Regions from separate parts of the Mesorhizobium sp. genome, predicted to be linked through region 3. Evidence: predicted binding sites of a transcription regulator. Region 3 holds the regulator's gene; each other region holds the start of a gene.

Region 1 (5,692 bases), 290 kb from region 3:
ATCCGGCTCGATCAGGCCCTCGCGGGCCAGGATGGCGGAGACGCGCGGCATGGCCTCGGCCGCACCGGCGCGTTGCCGAGGTTCGGCGACATCGCCGCCAGCGGCGAGCTCGGGGTCGAGCAGGCGGTGCGTGTAGTCGAAGGTCGGGCCGAGCAGCTGGCCGCCGGGCAGGTCCTTGTAGGTCGCCGACACGCGACGCTCAACCTGCATCGCTCCGGTGTCCATCGCCTTGGTGTAGCCGAAGCGCGGCAGTGTGGTGCGATAGGCACGAACCAGGAAGATCGCCTCGATCATGTCGCCGCGTGCCTGGACGATGGCGAGTGCGGCCAGTTCACGATCGTAGAGCGAACCTTCGCTCATCACCCGGTCGACGCCGAGCGCCAGCTGCTCGACGATCTGGTCGAGGCGAAGTGCGGGGACGGAACGATCACCGCGCCGACGGTCGGCAAGCAGGCTGTGGGCGTTGGCGATTGCGGCCTCGCCGCCCTTTACCGCGACATACATCTTACGCCTCCATCGTCTTGATGCGCGTGGTGCGCGGCAGGCAGGCAATGCTGTCAGGCGTGGCAAGGATGATGTCGATGCCGCGCGGAAAGCGCTGGTTGTTCTGTTTCCATTGCTCGACGAAGTGGCGCGGCATCTGCGCCGGCGCGATCGTCGCCGTCGTCTCGATGCCGGGGCCCTGCAGCAACAGAGGCGTGCCCGAGGCAAGATCGCTCATCTGCAGGATCAGCGTCGTGGAGCGGTCGGGATATTCCTGGGTGCCTTGCGAAAACCCGTCGAGCGCCATCATTTCGCAAGGGGAGGTGATGATAGCGAAATGGGCATCGGCCGGCGTGTTGGCCAGTGGCGCGCCGGAGTGGAACCCTAGCCAGGATTTCACCGTCACGGCAGCCTGCAGCGCAGGGTCGAGCCACACCGGCGTGTCGTTGTCGCACAGCGCCAGCGCGATGGCGCCGGCCGTCGCCGACAGCGGCGCCGGGGGGCGGGCAAGGGCCGGCAGTTTCAGCACGGTGCCTGGCCGCGCCATCGCGTCCATAACGCCGCGAAAGACCGTCTGGGCATTGAACACGGGATCGGCGAAGCCGCCCTCGATCGATTGGGCCGTGATGTCCATCAGTCTTCTCCGCGTACCATGGTGAAGAAATCCACTTTCGTCGCCGCCGTCTCGGCGCGGCTTTTTTCTCGTGCCCTGGCCAGTTCCTCCTGCAAGGGTGCGATGATCCTGGTCTCGACTTGGGCTCGCCGGACAGGGTCCTGCCAGAGCGCGTCGGCAATCGCCGCCAGCTTCGCCTTCTGCTTGTCCCGGCCGAGAGCGTAGCAGTGGCCAACCTGTCCTGACGGAAGCCGCACAGTGGCGCGCGTTACCGTCGCCTCGCCGACGTTGAACGGGGCGCCACCGCCGCCGATCCGGCCGCGCACGGTGACCAGCCCCGTTTCGGGGCCGCGCAGCAGCTCGGCCTGCGCGGGCAGACCGGACTCGTTCCACAGGCGAACGATGTCGTCGCCACTGGATTGCGCCAGGGTCGCCATGGCGGCCTTGCGCTCTGCCTGGTCGCGCGCTTCCTGTCCTCGCATCGAACCTTCCTTTCGGTTTCGAATTTGTCTAGTGATATAGACAACTATACAAATTATACCTATTATCTAGCGCGTGTCCATGACGGGTGGATGACAGGGGCAACAAGGGCGTGGAACATGGCTGGGCAGCATATGGCCAACAGTATCGAGCGGCGCAGCGGCGTCTCCCTGTGGCGACAGATCGCCGACAGGATCCTGCAGGCGATCGCCGCCGGCGACTTCCCCGAGAACGCCGCGCTACCGCCCGAGGTGGCGCTGGCGGAGCGCTATGGCGTCAACCGCCATACGGTGCGCAGCGCCATAGCCGCGCTTGTGCAGGAAGGCGTGCTCAGGGCGGAGCAGGGACGCGGGACGTTCGTGCTGTCGCGCAAGCGCCTGTCCTATCCGATCGGCGCGCGGACGCGCTTCTCGACAGGCCTGCAAGGGCAGACGACAGAGCGCCACATCTTGTTGCTTGCTTCATGCGTCGAGCCGGCAAGCCAGCGCGTCGCGGAGGGTCTTGGCCTTGCCAAGGGCTCGAATGTCATCCGTCTGGAAACGCGCGGCCAGGCCGACGGGCTGCCTGTGTCGCGCGCCGCCGGCTGGTTCGATGCCAAACGCTTTGACGGCATCGACAAGGCCATGGCGCAGACCGGTTCCATCACCGCATCGCTGGCACGTTTCGGCATCGACGATTATCTCAGGCAATCCACGGTGCTGTCGGCGCGCCACGCCGACGCGACGGATCTTGCGGATCTCGACCTGCAGCCCGGCGCCATCGTGCTGGTCACCGTCTCCGTCAACGTCACGCCGGACGGCCAGCCGATCCAGTTTTCAGAGTCGCGGTTTCCGGCTGAGCGGGTGGAGCTCAAATTGTCGGCATTGTAGGCTGCCGCTGGCTGGCTAACCGATCTCGATCACTGCCTTTATCAGGCCGGATTTCTCATGCGACCAGCGGGCGAGATGGGCTGGTGTTTCGGCCAGCCTGGTGCGGTGGGTTACGAGCTTTGCCAAGGGAACCGCGCCGTTGCGGATCGAGGCGGCGACATGGTCGAAATCGGCGCGCAGCGCGTTGCGGCTGCCGATCAGCGTCATCTCGCGCTTGTGGAATTCCGGGTCGGAGAAGCTGATGTCGTCCTTGACGACGCTGACCAGCACCAGCGTTCCGCCATGAGAGACATGGGCGAAGGCCGACTGCACCGACTGGGTGTTGCCGGTGGCGTCGAAGACGACGTTGAAACCGTCGCCACCGGTTGCCTGCCTGACCAGGTCGGACGCCGCGCCGCGCGAGCCGTCGAGGGTCTGGAAGCCGAGCTCACCTGCCGCGAAATCCAGCCGTTCACTGCTCATGTCGAGCAGAGTCACGTCGAGCCCGGCAATGCGGGCGAAGATCGCCGTGCCAAGCCCGATCGGGCCGGCGCCGATGACCAGCGTGCGCACGCCAGGTTCCGCCCGCGCGCGCCGCACGGCATGCGCGCCGATGGCCAGGAACTCGACGGCGGCGGCATCGGCCAGCGACAGCCCGTTGGCAGGATAGAGGTTCTGCTGGGGAACGAGGATTTCCTCGCACATGGCGCCGTCACGATGGACGCCGAGCACCTCGATGCCGACGCAGCAGTTCGGCTTGCCATTTCGGCAGGCTATGCACTTGCCGCAGGACAGATAGGGATTGATGACGACCGGCTCGCCAACGGCAAGAGCGACGCCTTCACCGATGTCGATGATGGTTCCCGACACTTCGTGACCCATCACGCGGGGGTAGGCGAGGAAGGGGTGCTTGCCTTCGAAGATATGGTAGTCGGTGCCGCAGATGCCGACATGGCTGACCGCGACCAGCGCCCAACCGGGAGGCGGTGCGCCGGGCGCGGGACGATCTTCCAGGACAAGGTCGCCGGGCGAGCGGCACACGACAGCTTTCATGCTTCAATCCAATCGGTTGGTGCATCGCCGGCTCCGGCAGGCCGGGCCGGCGATTGATATCGATGCGCCTACTTCCCGCCGCGTCGGCGCAACCCGTCGAAGTAGACGATAATGATGATCAGTGCGCCGGTGATGACACGCTGCCAGAAGGCGTTGACGTTGAGCAGGTTGGCGCCGTTGTTGATGGTGGCCAGGATGAACGCGCCGAGCAGAGGCCCCTGCACGGAACCGACCGCGCCGAACAGCGAGGTGCCGCCGATGACGGACGAGGCGATCGCCTGCAATTCCCAGCCCTCGGCCTGGGTCGGATTGCCGATGCCGATGCGCGAGGCCAGCAGCACGCCGACAAATGCCGCGCACAGGCCAGAGAGCGTGTAGGCCATGAAGATGGTGCGCTGGACGCTGACGCCGGACAGGCGCGAGGCCTCGGCATTCGAGCCGACCGAGAACAGGTAGCGCCCCCAGCGGCTATGCTGCAGGAAGACATAGGCGGGGATGCCGACCAGGAGGACCATCCAGAACAGGTTGGGAATGCCGAGGAAGGAATTGCGCGAGAACTCCTGGAAGGCATCGTTGTTGATCGAGATTGAATTGCCGTTGGTCATCAAAAGGCCGATGCCGCGCAGCGAGGTCAGCGTCGCCAGCGTGATGATGAAGGGCGGCAAACCCATCTTGACGATGCCGAAGCCATGAAACAGGCCGATGGCGACACCGACCAGCAAGGTCAGGAAGATGGCCAGGAAAACCGGTAGGCCGGCATTGATCAGCATCGCGGCAATGACGGTGGCGAAGCCGACAACGGCGCCGACGGAAAGGTCTATGCCGCCGGTGATGATGACGAAGGTCTGCCCGACTGCAAGGATCGCGATCATCGAACCCTGGCGCAGCAGGTTCGAGATGTTGTTGGCCGATGCAAAGCTTGATGTGGAGAAGGACAGGATGACCCACAGCAGCACCAGCAGGGCCAGAAGCGTCAGGCCGAACAGGGCGTTGTAATTGCGCTTTGGTTTTTCGGCGGGAATAGCCTCGGTGCTCATGTCTGTCCTCCCAGCGTTTCTTGTTTCTCGGCGAGCGCCTGCGTCAGAATTTCCTCGTGATCGGCGCTACGGAACCCATGCGTGGCCACCAGCTTGCCGCGCCGGAACACGTGCAGCGTGTCGGCGAGTTCGTAGACCTCCGGCAGGTAGGACGAGATCAGGATGATGCCGGCGCCCTTGGACAGCAAGGCACTAAACAGGCGGTAGATTTCCGCCTTTGTGCCGACATCGACGCCGACGGTCGGCTCGTCGAAGATGAACAGCCTGGCGCCATGGGCCAGCCATTTGCCGATGACGATCTTCTGCTGGTTGCCGCCCGACAGGCTGGAGGCCAAAGCGCCGCGTGTCGGGGTCTTGATCCTCAGATCGGCGATCTGCCGGTCGGCCTCGGCTTTCTCCTGCGAGCCGGAGATCAGAAGATTCTTGGAGATGCGCTTGTAGATCGGAAGATTGAGGTTGAGGCCGACCGGCAGGTTGAGGCAGAGGCCCTGGTCGCGGCGGCTTTCCGGCGCCAGCGCCATGCCGAGCTTGATGGCGTCATGCTCCGAGTTGACCTGGACCGGCTTGCCGTCCCAGAGAATCTCGCCAGCCGATTTGCGGTGGCGGCCATAGACCGTGGTCACGAACTCGCTGCGCCCGGCGCCGATCAGGCCGTAGAGGCCGACGATCTCGCCGGCGCGGACGGTCATCGAGACATTCTCGAAGCCCTTGCCCGAGAGGTTCCTGGTTTCCAGGATCGTGGCACCCGGCGTGAAATGCTCCTTGTGGTAGATCTGCTCGATGGAGCGGTTGATCATCATCCTGACCAGTTCGGCGTCGTTCGTCTCGGCGATGTTCCTGGTGCCGACCAGCGTGCCGTCGCGCAGCACCGAGACACGGTCGGCGAGCTCGAACACTTCCTCCATGCGATGGCTGATGTAGATGATCGTCACGCCTTCGCCCTTCAGCCGGCGGATCAGCGTGAACAACTGATCTGCCTCCTTGCGAGTGAGATACGCGGTCGGCTCATCGAAGATCAGGAACTTGGTGCCGCGCACGGTGGCGCGGGCCGCGGCAATCAGCTGCTGCTGGCCGATGGTCAGGTCGCCAAGGTTGACATGCGCCGGCAGGTCGAAGCCGAGATCGTCGATGATCTTCTGTGCTTGCCTGACCATGGACCGTTGCTGGAGGATGCCGAA
Region 2 (5,692 bases), 1.6 Mb from region 3:
GTGGCTGATCACCGACGCGGGCGAGCGATATCTCGATTTCGCGGGTGGCATCGCCGTGAATTCGCTGGGCCACGGCCATCCGCATCTGGTCGCCGCACTCACCGAGCAGGCCGCCAAGCTCTGGCACGTCTCCAACCTTTATGAAATTCCCGGACAAAGCCGGTTGGGCGAGCGTCTGGCGGATGCCACCTTCGCCGACAAGGTGTTCTTTACCAATTCCGGCGCCGAGGCGCTGGAATGCGCGATCAAGACGGCGCGGCGCTACCATTTCGTCAAGGGCCATCCCGAACGCTTCCGCGTCATCACTTTCGAAGGCGCCTTCCATGGCCGCACGCTGGCGACCATAGCGGCCGGCGGCCAGTACAAGTATCTGGAGGGATTCGGACCCAAGGTCGAAGGTTTCGACCAGGTCGGCTTTGATGACATCGACGCCGCCGAAAAGGCGATCACGCCGGAAACGGCGGCGATCCTGATCGAGCCGGTGCAAGGCGAGGGCGGTATTCGCCCGGTGCCCACCCAGTCGCTGAAGCGGCTGCGGCAGCTTTGCGACCAGCACGGCCTGCTGCTGATCTACGACGAAGTCCAGTGTGGCATCGGCCGTACCGGAAAGCTGTTCGCGCATGAATGGTCAGGCGTCACGCCAGACATCATGGCGATCGCCAAGGGTATCGGCGGCGGCTTCCCGATGGGCGCTTGTCTCGCCACCGATGAAGCGGCTGTCGGTATGACGGCTGGCGTGCACGGCACCACTTTCGGCGGCAATCCGCTCGCCATGGCTGTCGGCAATGCCGTGCTCGACGTGGTGCTGGAAGATGGCTTCCTCGAGGATGTCCAGCGCAAGGCGCTTCTGATGAAGCAGGGTCTGGCGGCCATAGCCGATGAGTTTCCCGAGGTCATCGAGGGCATCAGGGGTTCTGGCCTGATGCTTGGCCTCAAATGTGCCATGCCCAACACCAAGGTGAACATGGCGTTGCGCGATCATCACCTGCTGGCGGTTCCGGCCGGCGACAATGTCATTCGTTTGTTGCCGCCGCTCACCGTTACCGATGCCGAGATCCACGAAGCGTTGGAGCGCATACGCGCCGGCGCGAAGGGGCTGTCAGAGGCCATCGACGCGGCCGCCGCGAAGTAAGCCCGGAACCATTCCAGATGTCACTTCGCCATTTTACCGATCTTTCCGCCGTTTCCGAAGGCGATTTGCGTTTCATGCTGGACGATGCGGTGGCGCGAAAGGCACGCCTGAAGGCCGGCGAGCGGACCAGGCCGCTCGAAGGCAAGGTGCTGGCCATGATCTTCGACAAGCCGTCGACGCGCACCCGGGTGTCCTTCGACGTCGGCATGCGCCAGCTTGGCGGCGAGACCATCATGCTGACCGGCACCGAGATGCAGCTTGGCCGCTCGGAAACCATCGCCGACACCGCCAAGGTGCTGTCGCGCTATGTCGATGCCATCATGATCCGAACCACATCGCATGAGCGCCTGATGGAGCTGACCGAGAACGCCACCATCCCGGTCATCAACGGGCTGACCGATGATACGCATCCATGCCAGCTGATGGCCGATATCATGACCTTCGAGGAGCATCGCGGCCCGGTTGCCGGCAAGACCATTGCCTGGACCGGTGACGGCAACAATGTGCTGCACTCGCTGCTGGAAGCCTCGGCGCGGTTCCGCTTCAATCTCAACGTCGCCGTGCCGGAAGGCAGCGAGCCGGCGCAGAAGCATGTCGACTGGTCGAAGGCGCATGGCGGCAAGCTGCATTTCACCCGTTCGCCCGAGGAAGCCGTCGACCAGGCCGACTGCGTCGTTACCGACTGCTGGGTGTCGATGGGTCAGGAGCATCGCGCCCGCGGCCACAACGTGTTCTCGCCTTACCAGGTCAATGCCAAGCTGATGGCCCATGCCAAGCCGGACGCGCTTTTCATGCACTGCCTGCCGGCGCATCGCGGCGAGGAGGTGACCGACGAGGTCATCGACGGTCCCCATTCGGTGGTGTTCGACGAAGCCGAGAACCGGCTCCACGCCCAGAAGGCGGTGCTTGCCTGGTGCCTCGGCGCTTGATCTCCGGAGGTGTGATGCCTATTTGCGGCGCATCACGCAAAACAAGCGCGTTTCGACGCATGCTCCCGACAGGGCGGCATGGCCGCGCCCTGGAGCATTGTCATGTTGGAAACCCATCAATTGTCTGAACATCAACCCAAGCTCGGCGAATTCGGCTATGCCGGTGACGACCATGTCGTGCCGTTCGAGGTCGGTCCGCTCGACGTGCGTGGCCGCACCGTCCAGCTCGGACCGATGCTTGACGCCATTCTCACGCGCCACGACTATCCCGAGCCTGTCGCCCGCCTGCTGGCGGAAGCCTGCGTGCTGACGGTGTTGCTCGGCACATCGCTCAAATTCGAAGGCAAGTTCATCCTTCAGACCCGTACCGACGGGCCAGTCGATATGCTGGTCGCGGATTTTTCCACGCCCTCGGCGCTACGCGCCTATGCGCGCTTCGATGCTGATCGGCTTGAAGCGCTCGTCGCGGCAGGCGAAACGTCGCAGCAGACGCTCCTCGGCAGCGGCGTTCTGGCGCTGACCATCGACCAGGGCGCTCATACGCAGCGCTATCAGGGCATCGTCCAGCTCGATGGCGAAACGCTGGAGGATGCGGCACGCACCTATTTCCGTCAGTCGGAGCAGATCCCGACCGATGTCAGGCTATCGGTTGCGAAGCTGTTGACGCCCGGCGTCGGCGGCGCGCGCGAGCAGTGGCGCGCCGGCGGCATCCTGGCGCAGTTCCTGCCGCAGTCGCCCGAGCGCATGCGCGTTCCGGATCTGCCTGGCGGTGACGGCGATCCGCGTGAGGAAGTCCACGATCCCGTCGACAATTCTTGGCAGGAGTTGCTTGCGTTGCTCGGCACGATCGAGCCGACAGAACTGATCGACCCGACCATCGGGGCCGAGCGCTTGCTTTATCGGCTGTTCCACGAGCATGGCGTGCGCGTGTTCGGCGGCGTCCCGGTCGACGATCAGTGCTCGTGCTCCAGGGACAAGATCCGCGGCATCCTCGAGGGCTTCTCGGCGCAGGAGATCAAGGAAAGCACCGAGGATGGCGGCATCCATGTCGCCTGCGAATTCTGCTCGAAGCAATATGACTTCGATCCGGCGGAATTCACGGCGCGGTAAAGGAGCCGCCTTCTCCCCGTTTCACGGGGAGAAGGAGCCCGCAGGGCGGATGACGGGCCGCGCCAACGCTTCCGCGATGGTTGTTGTTCAATTTACCGTCCGCCGCGTTCCCGGCAGGTCGAGCGAGAAGGCGGGGATGGCGATGTCAAACGTCTCGCCGCGCTTGTTGCGCATCGTGTAGTGCCCGACCATGATGCCGGATGGCGTCGAGAGCGGGCAGCCCGAAGTGTATTGATAGCTGTCGCCCGGATTGAGTTCGGGCTGGTCGCCGACCACGCCGGCTCCGCTGACCTCCTCGACCCGGCCGGTTCCGTCCGTGATGCGCCAGTAGCGTGACAACAACTGCACGAATTCATCGGACTGGTTGTCGATCGTTATCTGATAGCCCCAGACGTAGCGGTTCTCGGAGGGCTCGGAGCGCTCCTCCAGATAGAACGGCCTGACCTGCACTTCGATGTTGCGCGTTACGGCGCTGTACATGGGCTACTCCAAAACAATCCGGCAACTTTCGGGTTCTCGCCTGGCCTGGTCAATGGCGCGTATCCGGTTCTTACCAGCCTTGAAGGGCAGGTGCCGACAAACAATGTCATTTAAGTGACACATGACAGTGATGGTGTGCTCGGGATTGTGCCGGGCGACTCAGCGCTCTGTCGACCTGTTGGAAACGGCCCTCAAGTGGTCGGTTTTTCTGGAGTGACCAGATCTCGATGGAACTGACACTCATCGCTGCCCCGCTTTCCGCCGCCCTCATCCTTGCAAATCTTGCGAGTATCGTGCTCGCCTCGCTCCAGCTGAAGCGGCGCGGGACCATCGCGCCGCCAGCCGGCATGGCTCCCACGGTCTCGATCGTCATTCCGGCGCGTGGTGTCGAGCCCTTCACCGAAGAGACTTTGGAGCGCGCCTTCTCGCTCGACTGGCCGCATTATGAGCTTGTCTTCTGCGTCGCCCAGGCCGACGATCCTGTGGTCGGCTTGATCAGACAAGCCATCGCCCGCTTTCCGGATGTGCCTGCCAGGCTGCTTTTCGGTGACGACCGCATCAGCGGCAACCCCAAGCTCAACAATTGCGTCAAGGGCTGGGAAGCGGCACGCCACGAATGGGTGATCCTTGCCGATTCGAACGTCCTGATGCCCAGGGACTACGTGCAGCACCTGATGTCGGCATGGGGGCCTGGAACCGGCCTCGTCTGCTCGACACCGATAGGATCTCGTCCCGACGGCTTCTGGGCCGAGGTCGAATGCGCGTTTCTCAACACGCTGCAGGCGCGCTGGCAGTATGCCGGCGAGGCGATTGGCCTTGGCTTCGCCCAGGGCAAGAGCATGTTGTGGAACAAGCCCCTGCTCGATGCCAATGGCGGCATTCGGGCGCTTGCGGCCGAGATCGCGGAAGATGCCGCGGCGACCAAGCTGGTGAACGGGCTCGGCCTGCGCGTCAATCTGGTGGCCGCGCCCTTCGAGCAGCCGTTGGGCCGGCGCACGCTGGGCGAGATTTGGTCGCGCCAGGCGCGTTGGGCGCGGCTGCGCCGTGTGACGTTCCCGCTGTTCTTCGCGCCCGAAATATTGACCGGCGTGGCCGTGCCGCTGCTGCTCGCGCTGGCCGCCGCCGCTGGCGCTGGATGGAGCCTGCCGTTGACGGCCGCCGCCCTGCTGGCGGCAGCCTACCTTCCGGAATGCGCCTTGGCTTTCGCCAAGGGTTGGTACATCTCATGGCGGACCATCCCGGCCATGATGGCGCGGGACTGCATCCTGCCGGCCATGTGGGTGCGCGGATGGGTCGGCGGCGCCGTCGACTGGCGCGGCAATGCCATGACGATCGGCACCAAGGCCACCGAGCTGGAAGAAACGCCGTCCGGGGCCTGAAAGCAGCGGGCGGTACTGCCCGTGCGCTTACTTCACCGACTTCAGCGCCTGCTCGATATCCTCCAGCAGATCGTCGGCGTCCTCGAGACCGACCGACAGGCGCAGCGTGCCAGGCCCTATGCCCAGTTCGGCGCGCGCCTCGTCGCTCAGGTTCTTGTGCGTCGTGGTGGCCGGATGGGTGATCAGGCTCTTCGAGTCGCCTAGATTGTTCGAGATCAGCACGATGTCGAGCGCGTTCTGCAGGGCGAAAGCCGCCTGCTTGCCGCCCTTGACGTCGAGACAGATCAGCGTCGAGCCACCCGACATCTGCTTCTTGACGATATCGGCCTGCGGATGGTCGGCCCGGCCCGGATAGATGACCCGAGCGATTTCCGGCCTTTCGGCGAGGAAGTCGGCGATACGGCCTGCACTTTCGGTCTGCTGGCGCACGCGCAGCGGCAGCGTCTCCAGGCCCTTCAGCAGCGTCCAGGCATTGAAGGGCGACAGGCTGGGGCCGGTATGGCGGAAATAGTCGTGCAGGTTCTCGTCGATCCACTTCTTGTCCGACAGGATGACGCCGCCGAGGCAGCGGCCCTGGCCGTCTATGTGCTTGGTCGCCGAATAGACGACGATGTGGGCGCCGAGTTGCAGCGGTTTCTGTTGCAGCGGCGTGGCGAAGACAT
Region 3 (5,692 bases):
GGTGGTGGTGCGCACCACCGAGGACATGCTCAACCTGGTGCCGAACGCCCTGCGTGAAGCCGGCACCGCGATCGGCGCGCCGCGCTGGGTGGTCATCAAGTCGGTCGCCTATCGCGCCGCGCTGTCCGGTATCGTCACCGGCATATTGCTGTCGATCGCCCGCATCTCCGGCGAGACGGCGCCACTGCTCTTTACAGCGCTCAACAACCAGTTCTGGTCGAGCAATCTCAACGCGCCGATGGCCAGCCTGCCTGTCACCATCTTCCAGTTCGCTCTCAGCCCCTATGAGGAATGGCAGCAACTGGCCTGGACCGGCGCACTCATCATCACATTGACGGTTCTCGCGCTCAGCATCTTCGCGCGCAGCCTGACCGGACGCAGAGAGGACAAATGAGCCAGATGTTGTCGCCAGACATGACGATCGCCGCCGAGGCAGCGACCAAGGCCAAGATCGAGGTCAAGAACCTCAACTTCTACTACGGCCAGAGCAAGGCGCTGAAGGACATCACGCTGTCGTTGCCGGAGCGCAGCGTCACCGCCTTCATCGGACCGTCGGGCTGCGGGAAGTCGACGCTGCTGCGCGTCTTCAACCGCATCTACGAGCTCTATCCCAAGCAGACCGCCGAGGGCCAGGTGCTGCTCGACGGCCAGAACATTCTTGACCGTTCGCAGGATCTCAATCTGCTGCGCACCAAGATAGGCATGGTGTTCCAGAAGCCGACGCCGTTCCCGATGTCGATCTATGAGAACATCGCTTTCGGCGTCAGGCTCTATGAGAAGATCAGCAAGGCCGAGATGGATGGCCGCGTCGAACAGGCGTTGAAGCGTGCCGCTCTTTGGAACGAGGTCAAGGACAAGCTGAACGCCAGCGGCCTCAGCCTCTCCGGCGGCCAGCAACAGCGGCTCTGCATCGCCCGCACCGTGGCGGTGAAGCCGGAAGTCATCCTGCTCGACGAGCCGGCTTCGGCGCTCGACCCATTGTCGACGGCCAAGATCGAGGAGCTGATCGACGAATTGCAAGCCGACTACACGATCGTCATCGTCACCCACAACATGCAGCAGGCGGCGCGCGTATCGAAGCAGACGGCCTTCATGTATCTGGGCGAACTGGTCGAGTTCGACCGCACCGAGAAGATCTTCACGTCGCCCCGCGAGAAGCGCACGCAGGACTACATTACCGGCCGCTTCGGCTGAGCTCAGGCATACGAGGGACAGAATCATGAGCGAACACACAGTCGCTGCTTTCGACGAGGATCTCGGACAGATCAGCAGGCTCATCAGCGACATGGGCGATCTCGCCGGTTCGATGGTCGGCGGCGCGACCAAGGCATTGCTGAATTCCGACAACGCACTGGCCCAGCGCGTCGTGTCCGATGACGCCATCATGGACGCGCGCCAGCGCGAGCTCGACGACCGCGCCATCACCCTGATCGCCAAGCGCCAGCCGATGGCCGACGACCTGCGCCATGTCGTCGGCTCGATCCGCATGGCCGGCGATCTCGAACGCATCGGCGACCTTGCCAAGAACATCGCCAAGCGCGTCGGCACCGTCGGCCTCAGCGTCACCCCGCGCGACCTGTCGCATTCGATCGACGGCATGGCGCAACTGGTGCTGATCCAGGTGCAGGGCGTCATCGAGGAGTATGCGGCGCGTGATGCCGCCGCGCTGGCAAAGCTGCGGGCCGACGACGAACGCATCGACGTCAAATACACTTCGGTGTTCCGCGAACTCCTGACCTATATGATGGAAGACCCGCGCAACATCACCGCGTGCACGCATCTTCTGTTCTGCGCCAAGAATCTCGAACGCATCGGCGACCACGTGACCAACATCGCCGAGAATGCGTATTATGTCCTGACCGGCACGCAACTGCCCGCCAATCGCCCGAAGCAGGACGAGACGGCGATGTCCGCACCGGCTGCATGACAGGGGTGACCAAGCGATGATCGCGCCACGCATCATGGTGGTGGAGGATGAGGAGCCGCTGGGGGTGCTGCTCCGTTACAATCTCGAATCCGAAGGCTACCAAGTCGAGGTGGTGACGCGCGGCGACGAAGCCGAGATTCGCCTGCAGGAGAACGTACCCGACCTCCTCGTACTCGACTGGATGGTGCCGGCGGTGTCGGGCATCGAACTCTGCCGCAGGTTGCGGATGCGCTCGGAAACCGAACGGCTGCCGATCATCATGCTGACCGCGCGGGGCGAAGAGAGCGACCGCGTGCGCGGCCTTTCCACCGGCGCCGACGATTATCTGGTCAAGCCGTTCTCGACGCCCGAATTCATGGCCCGCGTGAAGGCCCTGCTGCGCCGTGCCAAGCCGGAAGTCCTGTCCAGCGTGCTCAAGGTCGGCGACATCGTTCTCGATCGTGAATCGCACCGGGTCTATCGCAAGAAGAGCGAAATCAGGCTCGGTCCGACCGAATTCCGCCTGCTCGAATTCATGATGCGCCACCCCGGCCGGGTGTTCTCGCGCAGCCAACTGCTCGACAATGTCTGGGGCGAGACGATCTATATCGACGAGCGCACGGTGGACGTGCATGTCGGGCGCCTGCGCAAGGCAGTCAACAATGGCCGCATGCCCGATGTCATCCGCACGATACGCGGAGCCGGCTACGCGATCCGGGAAGACTGATGACTACCGTACCTACGCGACGTTCTTGCCGATAGCGCCGGACTTCGCCTGCGCGCCCGGCGCGAAAATCTCCTGGTCGACGAAGGTCAGCGCGCGCATGGCGCAGCCTTCGCGGATCAAAGGCAGTTCGTTCGGTTCGGTATCGAAGGAGATCGATTTCGAGTGCTGGCCGCCGGCGGTCTGTGCGATCGCCTCGCGCAATGCCGGCTCGATCAGGTCGAAGGCGGCGGCGCTGACGCCGACCATGGCGACCGGGGCCGGGTCGATGAGTGCGAACAGGCTGCCGAGGCCAAAGCCGAGCGCTTCGCCGGCCTTGCGATAGGCCGCGCGCTCCGGGCCGTCCTTTTCGCGCGCCACGGCCGCCAGAGTCCGCATGTCCGCGTCGCTGACGTCTATCGGCTCGGCGTCCTCGCCCATCTGTCTTGCATTGCGCCAGATGGCGTAATTGCCGGCATAGGCCTCGACACAGCCGCGCCGTCCGCAGCGACAGAGCGCGCCGTAAGGCCGGTGGATCATGTGGCCGAACTCTCCGCCCGAAGAATGCGTGCCGGTAAACAACTCGCCCTTCAGCACCAGGCCCATGCCGATGCCGTGCGACAGCAGGATGGCGATGAAATCGTCACGGTAACGCTCCGGATCGCGCCAGCGCAACGCAATCGCCATCATGTTGCAGTCGTTCTCCATGGTGGCGGCAATGCCGAATTCGCGCTCCAGTATGTCGGCGAAGGCGATGTTGGTCTCTGGCGTGATCGGCGACCATAGCATGGCGCGGGCATGGGAATCGGTGATGCCCTGGATCGCCAGCGCGATACGGGCGACGCTGCGGACGTCGAGGTCGGGGTCCTCGAGCCGGCGCCGGACGATGGCAACGCATTCGCCGATCAGCTCGTCACGCGGCATGGTCAGCGTGTCCAGCCGGCGTTGCTCCTCGGCTATCACCTGTCCGGCATAGTCGATGACGGCGACCGAGAGAAAATTGAGCGACAGCACAACGGTCATGACCGCCGCCGCTTCCGGATTGAGGCCAAGACCGACCTGAGGCCGGCCCCGCTTCAGCGATCCGGCCTCGCTCGGCTTGGTTTCCGCCAGTATGCCTTCGCCGATCAGATCGGATGAAATCGTCGATATGGTCGAATGGCTAAGTCCGGTGGTCGCCGCGATCTCGGTGCGCGAGGGCTGTCCGGTCCGGCGTACGGCCGCAATCACCATCGCCCGGTTGCGCCGGCGTAGATCGTCGTGACGGATTCCGACCGACATGCTCTTTCACATCCTCCCTGCCGCAGCAGCCTTTTCGTGATGTCGAAGGCCATCAGCGACGCCTGAGGCGCATCGCGCCGCAGGTTGTTTTAAACCAAATTCTGGCAGAAGCCCGCGATCCTGTCATTATTTATTCGGAGCTCGAAAAAAATTCACGTGGACATCAAAATCCATCAGAATCGATGTTGACAGCGTTCCGGTGTTGCATCAGTGTTTTTTCGAGGCTCGAAAAAATGGAGCCTCTGTGCCGGCCTTCGGGTCAGTTTGGTCGCGCCATACGCGGCGCAGGGAGGATAACATGAAAAGATTCACAGCCGCCATCCTGGCGGGTGTCGCCATGTCGCTGACGCTCGTGTCGGTCGCGCAGGCGAAGGGCAAGGTCATCGGCGTTTCCTGGTCGAACTTCCAGGAAGAGCGCTGGAAGACCGATGAGGCCGCGATGAAGAAGGCGATCGAGGCCGCCGGCGACAAGTATATTTCCGCTGACGCGCAGTCCAACCCGGGCAAGCAGCTGACCGACGTCGAAAGCCTGATCTCGCAGGGCGCCAACGCGCTGATCATCCTGGCGCAGGATGCCTCGGCCATCGGACCGGCCGTGCAGAAGGCACTCGACGAAGGCATTCCGGTGGTCGGCTATGACCGCCTGATCGAGAACAAGGACGTGTTCTACCTCACCTTCGACAACAAGGAAGTGGGTCGCATGCAGGCTCGCGAAGTGTTCAAGGTGAAGCCCGAGGGCAACTACGTGTTCATCAAGGGCTCGGGTGCTGATCCGAACGCCGACTTCCTGTTCTCGGGGTCGATGGAAGTGCTCAAGGCAGCGATCGACAGCGGCAAGATCAAGAACGTCGGCGAGGCCTATACCGATGGCTGGCTGCCGGCCAACGCGCAGAAGAACATGGAGCAGTTCCTGACCGCCAACGACAACAAGGTCGATGCGGTGGTGGCGGCCAATGACGGTACGGCCGGCGGCGTCGTCGCGGCGCTGACCGCGCAAGGTTTGGCCGGCACCGTGCCGGTGTCGGGCCAGGACGGCGACCATGCCGCGCTGAACCGCATCGCACTGGGCACGCAGACCGTGTCGGTGTGGAAAGATGCCCGCGAGCTCGGCAAGAATGCCGCCGAGATCGCCTCGCAGCTGGCCGACGGCAAGAAGATGACCGACATCGCCGGCGAGAAGGACTTCACCACGCCAGGCGGCAACACCGTCAAGTCGTTGTTCCTGACCCCGGTCGCCATCACCAAGGCCAACCTCAACGTCGTCATCGACGCCGGCTGGATCAAGAAGGACGAGGTTTGCGCCGGCGTGGCCGCGGGCAGCGTCCCCGCCTGCAACTAAGAAGCCGTCCAACCCTGCTCGATCACGACGCCGCGGCCCCAAAGAGCCGCGGCGTTTTCTCAAAAAGATTTGTGTTTCCGCCTTGGGCGGGTAGCTTCTAGGCTGGTTTCGGCATCCGCGTCAGACGGCAAGCCGTTGGGAGGAAATCATGACCGACACAACGTCCACCCCGCAGGCCGATACCGCGCGGGCGTCCGAGCTCGGCGCGGTTGCCCGTTTCCTGAAGGCGACCGAGATCGACACCCGCATGCTGGGCATGGTCGGCGCGCTGCTGGTCATCTGGATCGGCCTGCACGTGATTTCCAGCGTACGCCTCGGAGTCAATCCACTCGATTTCGACAGCCGTACCTTCCTGACGCCGCGCAATCTCTGGAACCTGTCTGTGCAGACATCCGCGGTCGCCATCATGGCCTGCGGCATGGTGCTGGTCATCGTCATGCGCAACATCGATCTCTCCGTCGGC
Region 4 (5,692 bases), 980 kb from region 3:
AGATGATCGACGGCATCGGTTGCTCCAACGGGCTCGCCTGGAGCCCGGATTCAAAAACCATGTATTTCTCCGACAGCCACGCCGGCGCGGTCTGGGCCTATGATTTCGACCCCGCCACCGGCGACATCGAGAACCGTCGTACCTTCATCGACATGACGGTGACCGGCGGCGTCGCCGACGGCGCCACCGTCGACGCCGAAGGCTGCTACTGGGTGACCATTCCTGTGACCAGCAAGGTCTGTCGCTACGATCCTGATGGCGAGCTTATGCAGACGGTGGTTCTGCCGACCGACCTGCCGACCTGCTGCGAATTCGGCGGCGCGGATCTCGACATCCTCTATGTCACCTCGGCCGTGCTCAAGCGCCCGGCCAGCCACTTCGTCGGGCAGAAGAACCCAGGCGGGCTGTTCGCGCTCGATGTCGGCGTCAAGGGACTGACATTGCCCGCCTTCAAAGGGTAGCGCCGAGATACGCTGCCTATCAGATCAGGCCGGACATGTCCGAGAAGGCCATGGCCTTGCGCAGCACCTCGACAAAACGTTCGCCCGCCAGTTCGCGCGGGCCGCCATTGTCGATCGAGGTGACGCCAGGACCGGAGAGGGTCACGCTGGCGCTGCGCGCCAGCCGCGCCAGCACTTCGCCCCGCGATTCGCGGCCGCGCATCGCCAGCCGCTCGGCAAGGATCTCTGGCGACGCGGTGATCTCCACGACAGCCAGATTGGCATAGCGCTTACGCAGCACCGGGACGATCGCGCGCGACACATTGGCCACCGCGACGCGGCCATTGGCGACCGACCAGTCGACATCGGCCGGGATGCCGTAGCGCAGGCCATGTGCCTCCCACGACACGGCGAAGGCGCCGTCGGCTTCCGCCTCGATGAAGGCCGCCTCGGCCAGCGTGTCATGATCCTCGCTGCCCGCGTCACTCGGCCTCGTGATCACCCGGCGCACGAACTCGAGCCTGCTTTCGTCGGCAAAGCGGCTGCGCGCATAGTCGATGATCGTATCCTTGCCGGCGCCGCTCGGTCCGACGACGGCGATGAAGACGCCGTCGCGGATCGGAAAGGTGGCGGAGGACAATTCACGCTCGATCAAGGCCGACACCATCATGCAACCCGGCGCCCCTGGCGCCAGACGGTGCGCACGACCGGAACGTGGTCGTCGACGCGCACCCGAACCAGGTCGGCCCGGCGGCCCTGTTCGATGACGCCGCGATCGGTAAGGCCGATCGCATCGGCGGGGTTCTTCGAGACCATGGCGACCGCCTGCGGCAGGGAGATGCCGTCGACCATGTCGCCGAGGAAGAAGGCCGACTGGATCAGGCTGAACGGGATGTAGTCCGACGACAATATGTCGAGCAGGCCGTCGCTGGCCAGCGTCCGGGCCGAGACATTGCCGGAATGCGAGGCGCCGCGCATGACGTTGGGCGCACCCATCAGCACGCCGAGCCCGGCTTCCTTCGAAGCCCTCGCCGCGGCTTCCGTCGTCGGGAATTCGGCAACGCGCACGCCCTGTTCGATCGCCTCGTCGACATGGCCGACGGTGGCGTCGTCATGGCTCGCCAGCACGATGCCGCGCTCATGGCAGGCGGCGGCGATGACCGCGCGGTTCGGCCCCGAATTCGCCGCCGATTCCGCCATCCGCTTTTCGCAGAACAGCTTGAAGTCGCGGTCGGTCAGTTTCAGCTTGCGCTGGTAGTAGTAGGCGTAGGTCTCAAGGTTGACGAACTGGCGCTGGCCGGGAGCATGGTCCATCAGCGACGCCAGCCTGACCCTGTCATCCCCGTCGAAATTGGCGAAGGCCTGGAGGCAGTCCGGAGCCGAGACCTCGCAGCGCAGATGCAGGAAGTGATCGGCGCGAAGGCGGTCCTGTTGCACACTGTCCTCGATCGCGTCGGCCAGCTTGCGGATATCGGTCAATGTCAGGTCGGCGTCCTCATCCATGCCGACCCGCAAGGCGTCGAGCACGGTGGTGATGCCGGCCGTCGCCACCTGCGCGTCATGGGCAAGCACGGCCGCGATCGGATTCCAGCGCACCTTTGGCCGTGGCGCGTAGTGGCCTTCCAGATGATCGGTGTGCAATTCGACCAGCCCTGGAATGATGTAGTCGCCGCCCATGTCGTCGCCGATCCGGCTCGTGCCGGCTTCGATCCCGGCGATGAAGCCGTCACGCAGCACCAGCGAACCCTCGACGATCTCGTCGGCAAGCACGATGCGGGCGTTGTGGAGAACGGTTTCGACGGTCATTTCGGGTAGTCCTTGATTATTCAGGCAGGGATTGTTCAGGCGGTTTTTCTGGCCGGGCGGCGGCCGAGCGCGTGATGCGAAAGCACCATGAACGGCGCGCCTGGTTCGGTTTCGACGAACAGCGTCAGCGCATCCACCAGCACAGGCTTTTGCAGCACCTCCGCGAACAGGCTGTCGATCGCCGCACGAAGGCGAGTGGCTTCCTGTGGTCCGGCGCGGCCCGACAGCGTCATGTGGAAGCGGAAGGTCTCGAAGACATAGGGGTAGCCCCATTGGCAGAGGTTGCGGAACTCGCTCGGCTTCAGGGAATCGGGGCTGCGCCGCTCGATTTCCGCCTCGGTCAGCGGCGCGCGGAAACGGTCGAAATCGCGCACCACGTCATTGGCGAAGCTGTTGAGCGCCGGCACCGGTCCTTCCGGCACGAGCGCGAAGAAGCCGTCGATCTGGCTGACGATCAGGCGCGGGATCGTCACCACCGGCGTAGCCTCGGCGAAATTGTCCAGCGCGGCGCGCAATGAAGCCTCGGTTTCGGTCGCCGCCAGCCGGAAAGGCGCTTTCAGCGTGGCGTGAAAACCGTAGCGCCGTGCCGAAGCGGTATGGAAGGCCACCTCCGCCGCCGACAGGTCCGCCACGGCCTCGACCGGCCTTGTGGCGGCGCCAAACGGGTCGCGGCCCAGCCAGTTCGCGGCTATCCGCGCCAGCGGTTCATCCTGCCGGGGAGTGAAATAAACGGCATAACGCATGGGAAGTCCTCGTCAGACCTGCTGCCATAGGTGATTTCCATGACGGATTGACGAAGCCTTGCGGCGTTTCCGAGAACAAAAGAGCCGTTCAGGTCCTTAGCCGACGATTTTTTCGTGCTGGACCAGTCGCTTCAGGCGCAAGGACCAATCGATCACGCTTTCATCAGCCATTCGTGCTCGGGCGCATTGTGGAATTTCCACGTCCGCTTCGGCCCCGCCATGACATTCAGGTAGTATAGATCATAGCCATGGCACGCGGCGCAGGGATGGTATCCCCTGGGCACCAGCACCACATCGCCATCCTCGATCGCCATCGCTTCGTCGAGCGCGCGATGGCCGTTCCCGTCGGCGTCGGTATAGACGCGCTGGAAGGCGAAGCCTTGTGGCGGGTTGACGCGATGGTAGTAGGTTTCCTCGAGATAGGATTCAGCAGGCAGATTGTCCTGGTCGTGCTTGTGCGGTGGATAGCTCGACGTATGCCCGCCAGGCGTGATGACCTCGACCACCAGAAGCGAGTCCGCCGGCTTGCCCTCCGGCAATATGTTCGTGACATAGCGCGTGTTGGTGCCCTTGCCGCGCACCTCCTGGCCGAGATCGTCGGGCCCGATGACCCGCACCGGCAGGCCGCCGCCGAGACCGGGCGCCGAGCAGACCGCGAGTTCCAGTTCGGTATCAGCGGTCACCGACCAGCCCGACCCTTCGGGTACATAAACCGACCATGGCTTGCCCTCGAACGGCGACATGCGTTCGCCGAGCAGGCCAAGGTTCTTGCCGCCGGCCGAGGCCTTGCCTTTGCCCGTGACGAACACCAGGCATACCTCGCGGTATCCGGTCTCCCCGGACGCTGTCTCGCCGGGCTTCAGCCGGTGCAGATCGAAGCCGACATAGGTCCATCCTGCGGTTTTCGGCGTCACATGGGCGACGCGGCCATGACCCTTGTTGGCCTTCACGAGCAGCTTCGACATGCGGGCTATTCCTTCGGTTCGGGCTCAGTCGCGGCCTTGGCCTCATCGGCCGGCTTGTAGAGGTAGAAGAACTGCCAGACCGCGTACCCGGCGAAGCCGAGCGCGATCACGCCCCAGAACGGCGTGCCCGTCGCGAATTCGATGACGGACCAGACAAGACAGACCGCGACGACGGCAACGCGGCGCCATAGTGGGCGGAAGAATGGGTGCTCGTAATCTTTCATCCGGCCAACCTACAGCAACCCGGCGTCACCGAGAACCACCGCGCTCAGGCATTCGGAAAGCCCTGCGTCTCCACCGTGTAACCGGCCGCCGTCATGACGCGCATCAGTTCCTTGTAGCCGACCTCAGCCATCCTGAGCGGCGGGTTCTTCTTCGGGTCCTGCTCGGCCTCGACCACGAACCAGCCTTCGTAGCCATAGTCAGCGAACTTCTTCACGATGGCGCCGAAATCCAGCGAACCATCGCCCGGCACCGTGAAGGCGCCCAGCGCCACGGCGTCGAGGAAGGATTGCTTGGTGCGGTCGAGCTTGTCGATGACGCCGATGCGCACATCCTTCACATGCACATGGCTGATGCGCTTGTGGTGATTGTCGATGGCGCGCAGCACGTCGCCGCCGGCAAAGACCAGATGCCCGGCATCGAGCAGCAATGGAATGCCCTCTCCCGAATAGCGCATGAAGGCATCGAGTTCCGGCTCGGTCTCGACCACCGCGGCCATATGGTGGTGATAGGACAGCGGCATGCCCTGTTCGGCGCACCATTCGCCGAATTCGGTCAGGCGCCTGGCGTAAGTCTTCATCTCGTCGTCCGAGAGCTTCGGCTTGGTGGCAAGCGGCTTCGACCGATCACCCTGGATCGAGCGGCCGACTTCGCCATAGACGATGCAAGGCGCATCCACCGCCTTGAACAGGTCGATCATCGGTTGGATACGATCCTTGTTCTTGCCCATGTCCTCGTTGACAAGCGTGCCGGAAAACCAGCCGCCGCACAGCGTCACATCAGCCTTTTTCAGGATCGGCAGCATGACCTTGGGGTCATTGGGAAAGCGCCGGCCCATTTCCATGCCGGTGAACCCCGCCGAACGCGACTGGCGCAAACATTCTTCCAGCGACACGTCATCGCTGAGTTCCGCAAGGTCGTCATTCCACCACGCGATGGGGGACATGCCCAGTCTGGCTTTCACGTCGTCACTCCAGTTTCAAAAAGTTCAATTTCCGTTCGTTGGCGCGGCCCCTCATCCCCCTGCCGGCGTTTGTCGTTCGAAAGGCCAAGCAGTTGGCTTTTCGTCCGCTGCGCCGACCACTCCTTACCTCCCCGTCCTTACGGGGAGTGAGGGGCGGCGCCGACATCAGTCACCGACACTCTGCATCTGCCGCTTTTCGTCATAGGCCTTGCGTGCCGCGTTCACCTGCGGTCGCGCCGACACCTCGGGCACCGCCACATCCCACCATGTTCCGCCGGCATCGGTGGAAACCAGCGGGTCGGTGTCGATGACCAAAACCGTCGTGCGCGTGTTCGACTTGGCCTGTTTCAGCGCCGTTTCCAGCTCGGCGATGGACGCAACTTTTTCGGCAATGGCGCCGAGGCTTGCCGCATGCGCGGCGAAGTCGATATCGGGCAGGACCTCGTGGCGCGAGTCCTTCAGCAGATTGTTGAAGTTGGCGCCGCCGGTCGCCATCTGCAGCCGGTTGATGCAGCCATAGCCACGGTTGTCGAGCAGCACGATGATCAGTTT

Evidence for each region. The regulator PhoB, encoded in region 3, activates phosphate uptake and scavenging genes when phosphate is short. The targets are predictions, from matches to a motif close to TGTCATNNANCTGTCAT.
Region 1: a site for PhoB is predicted at 1,658-1,674, ahead of phnF (phosphonate metabolism transcriptional regulator PhnF). Genes of this name have one in related genera too.
Region 2: a site for PhoB is predicted at 3,756-3,772, ahead of ACO07C_RS12760 (ceramide glucosyltransferase). Genes of this name have one in related genera too.
Region 4: a site for PhoB is predicted at 3,029-3,045, ahead of ACO07C_RS15665 (DUF1045 domain-containing protein). Genes of this name have one in related genera too.

What each region holds. Positions count from the first base shown of each region.
Region 1 covers NZ_OZ245860.1:4,571,739-4,577,430, forward strand. Annotated here, with positions in the region: gene ACO07C_RS21845 (carbon-phosphorus lyase complex subunit PhnI) at 1-504, opposite strand, end outside; gene phnH (phosphonate C-P lyase system protein PhnH) at 506-1,117, opposite strand; gene phnG (phosphonate C-P lyase system protein PhnG) at 1,117-1,578, opposite strand; gene phnF (phosphonate metabolism transcriptional regulator PhnF) at 1,696-2,445, shown strand; gene ACO07C_RS21865 (zinc-binding alcohol dehydrogenase family protein) at 2,461-3,477, opposite strand; gene ACO07C_RS21870 (ABC transporter permease) at 3,546-4,514, opposite strand; gene ACO07C_RS21875 (sugar ABC transporter ATP-binding protein) at 4,511-5,692, opposite strand, start outside.
Region 2 covers NZ_OZ245860.1:2,669,582-2,675,273, reverse strand. Annotated here, with positions in the region: gene ACO07C_RS12780 (aspartate aminotransferase family protein) at 1-1,132, shown strand, start outside; gene argF (ornithine carbamoyltransferase) at 1,150-2,061, shown strand; gene ACO07C_RS12770 (Hsp33 family molecular chaperone) at 2,140-3,171, shown strand; gene apaG (Co2+/Mg2+ efflux protein ApaG) at 3,259-3,651, opposite strand; gene ACO07C_RS12760 (ceramide glucosyltransferase) at 3,879-5,030, shown strand; gene ACO07C_RS12755 (O-succinylhomoserine sulfhydrylase) at 5,058-5,692, opposite strand, start outside.
Region 3 covers NZ_OZ245860.1:4,285,371-4,291,062, forward strand. Annotated here, with positions in the region: gene pstA (phosphate ABC transporter permease PstA) at 1-394, shown strand, start outside; gene pstB (phosphate ABC transporter ATP-binding protein PstB) at 391-1,194, shown strand; gene phoU (phosphate signaling complex protein PhoU) at 1,220-1,927, shown strand; gene phoB (phosphate regulon transcriptional regulator PhoB) at 1,944-2,633, shown strand; gene ACO07C_RS20465 (ROK family protein) at 2,646-3,890, opposite strand; gene xylF (D-xylose ABC transporter substrate-binding protein) at 4,189-5,229, shown strand; gene ACO07C_RS20475 (sugar ABC transporter permease) at 5,378-5,692, shown strand, end outside.
Region 4 covers NZ_OZ245860.1:3,309,824-3,315,515, reverse strand. Annotated here, with positions in the region: gene ACO07C_RS15680 (SMP-30/gluconolactonase/LRE family protein) at 1-461, shown strand, start outside; gene phnN (phosphonate metabolism protein/1,5-bisphosphokinase (PRPP-forming) PhnN) at 481-1,110, opposite strand; gene ACO07C_RS15670 (alpha-D-ribose 1-methylphosphonate 5-triphosphate diphosphatase) at 1,107-2,246, opposite strand; gene ACO07C_RS15665 (DUF1045 domain-containing protein) at 2,282-2,989, opposite strand; gene iolB (5-deoxy-glucuronate isomerase) at 3,142-3,954, opposite strand; gene ACO07C_RS15655 (DUF3329 domain-containing protein) at 3,960-4,178, opposite strand; gene iolE (myo-inosose-2 dehydratase) at 4,223-5,140, opposite strand; gene iolD (3D-(3,5/4)-trihydroxycyclohexane-1,2-dione acylhydrolase (decyclizing)) at 5,306-5,692, opposite strand, start outside.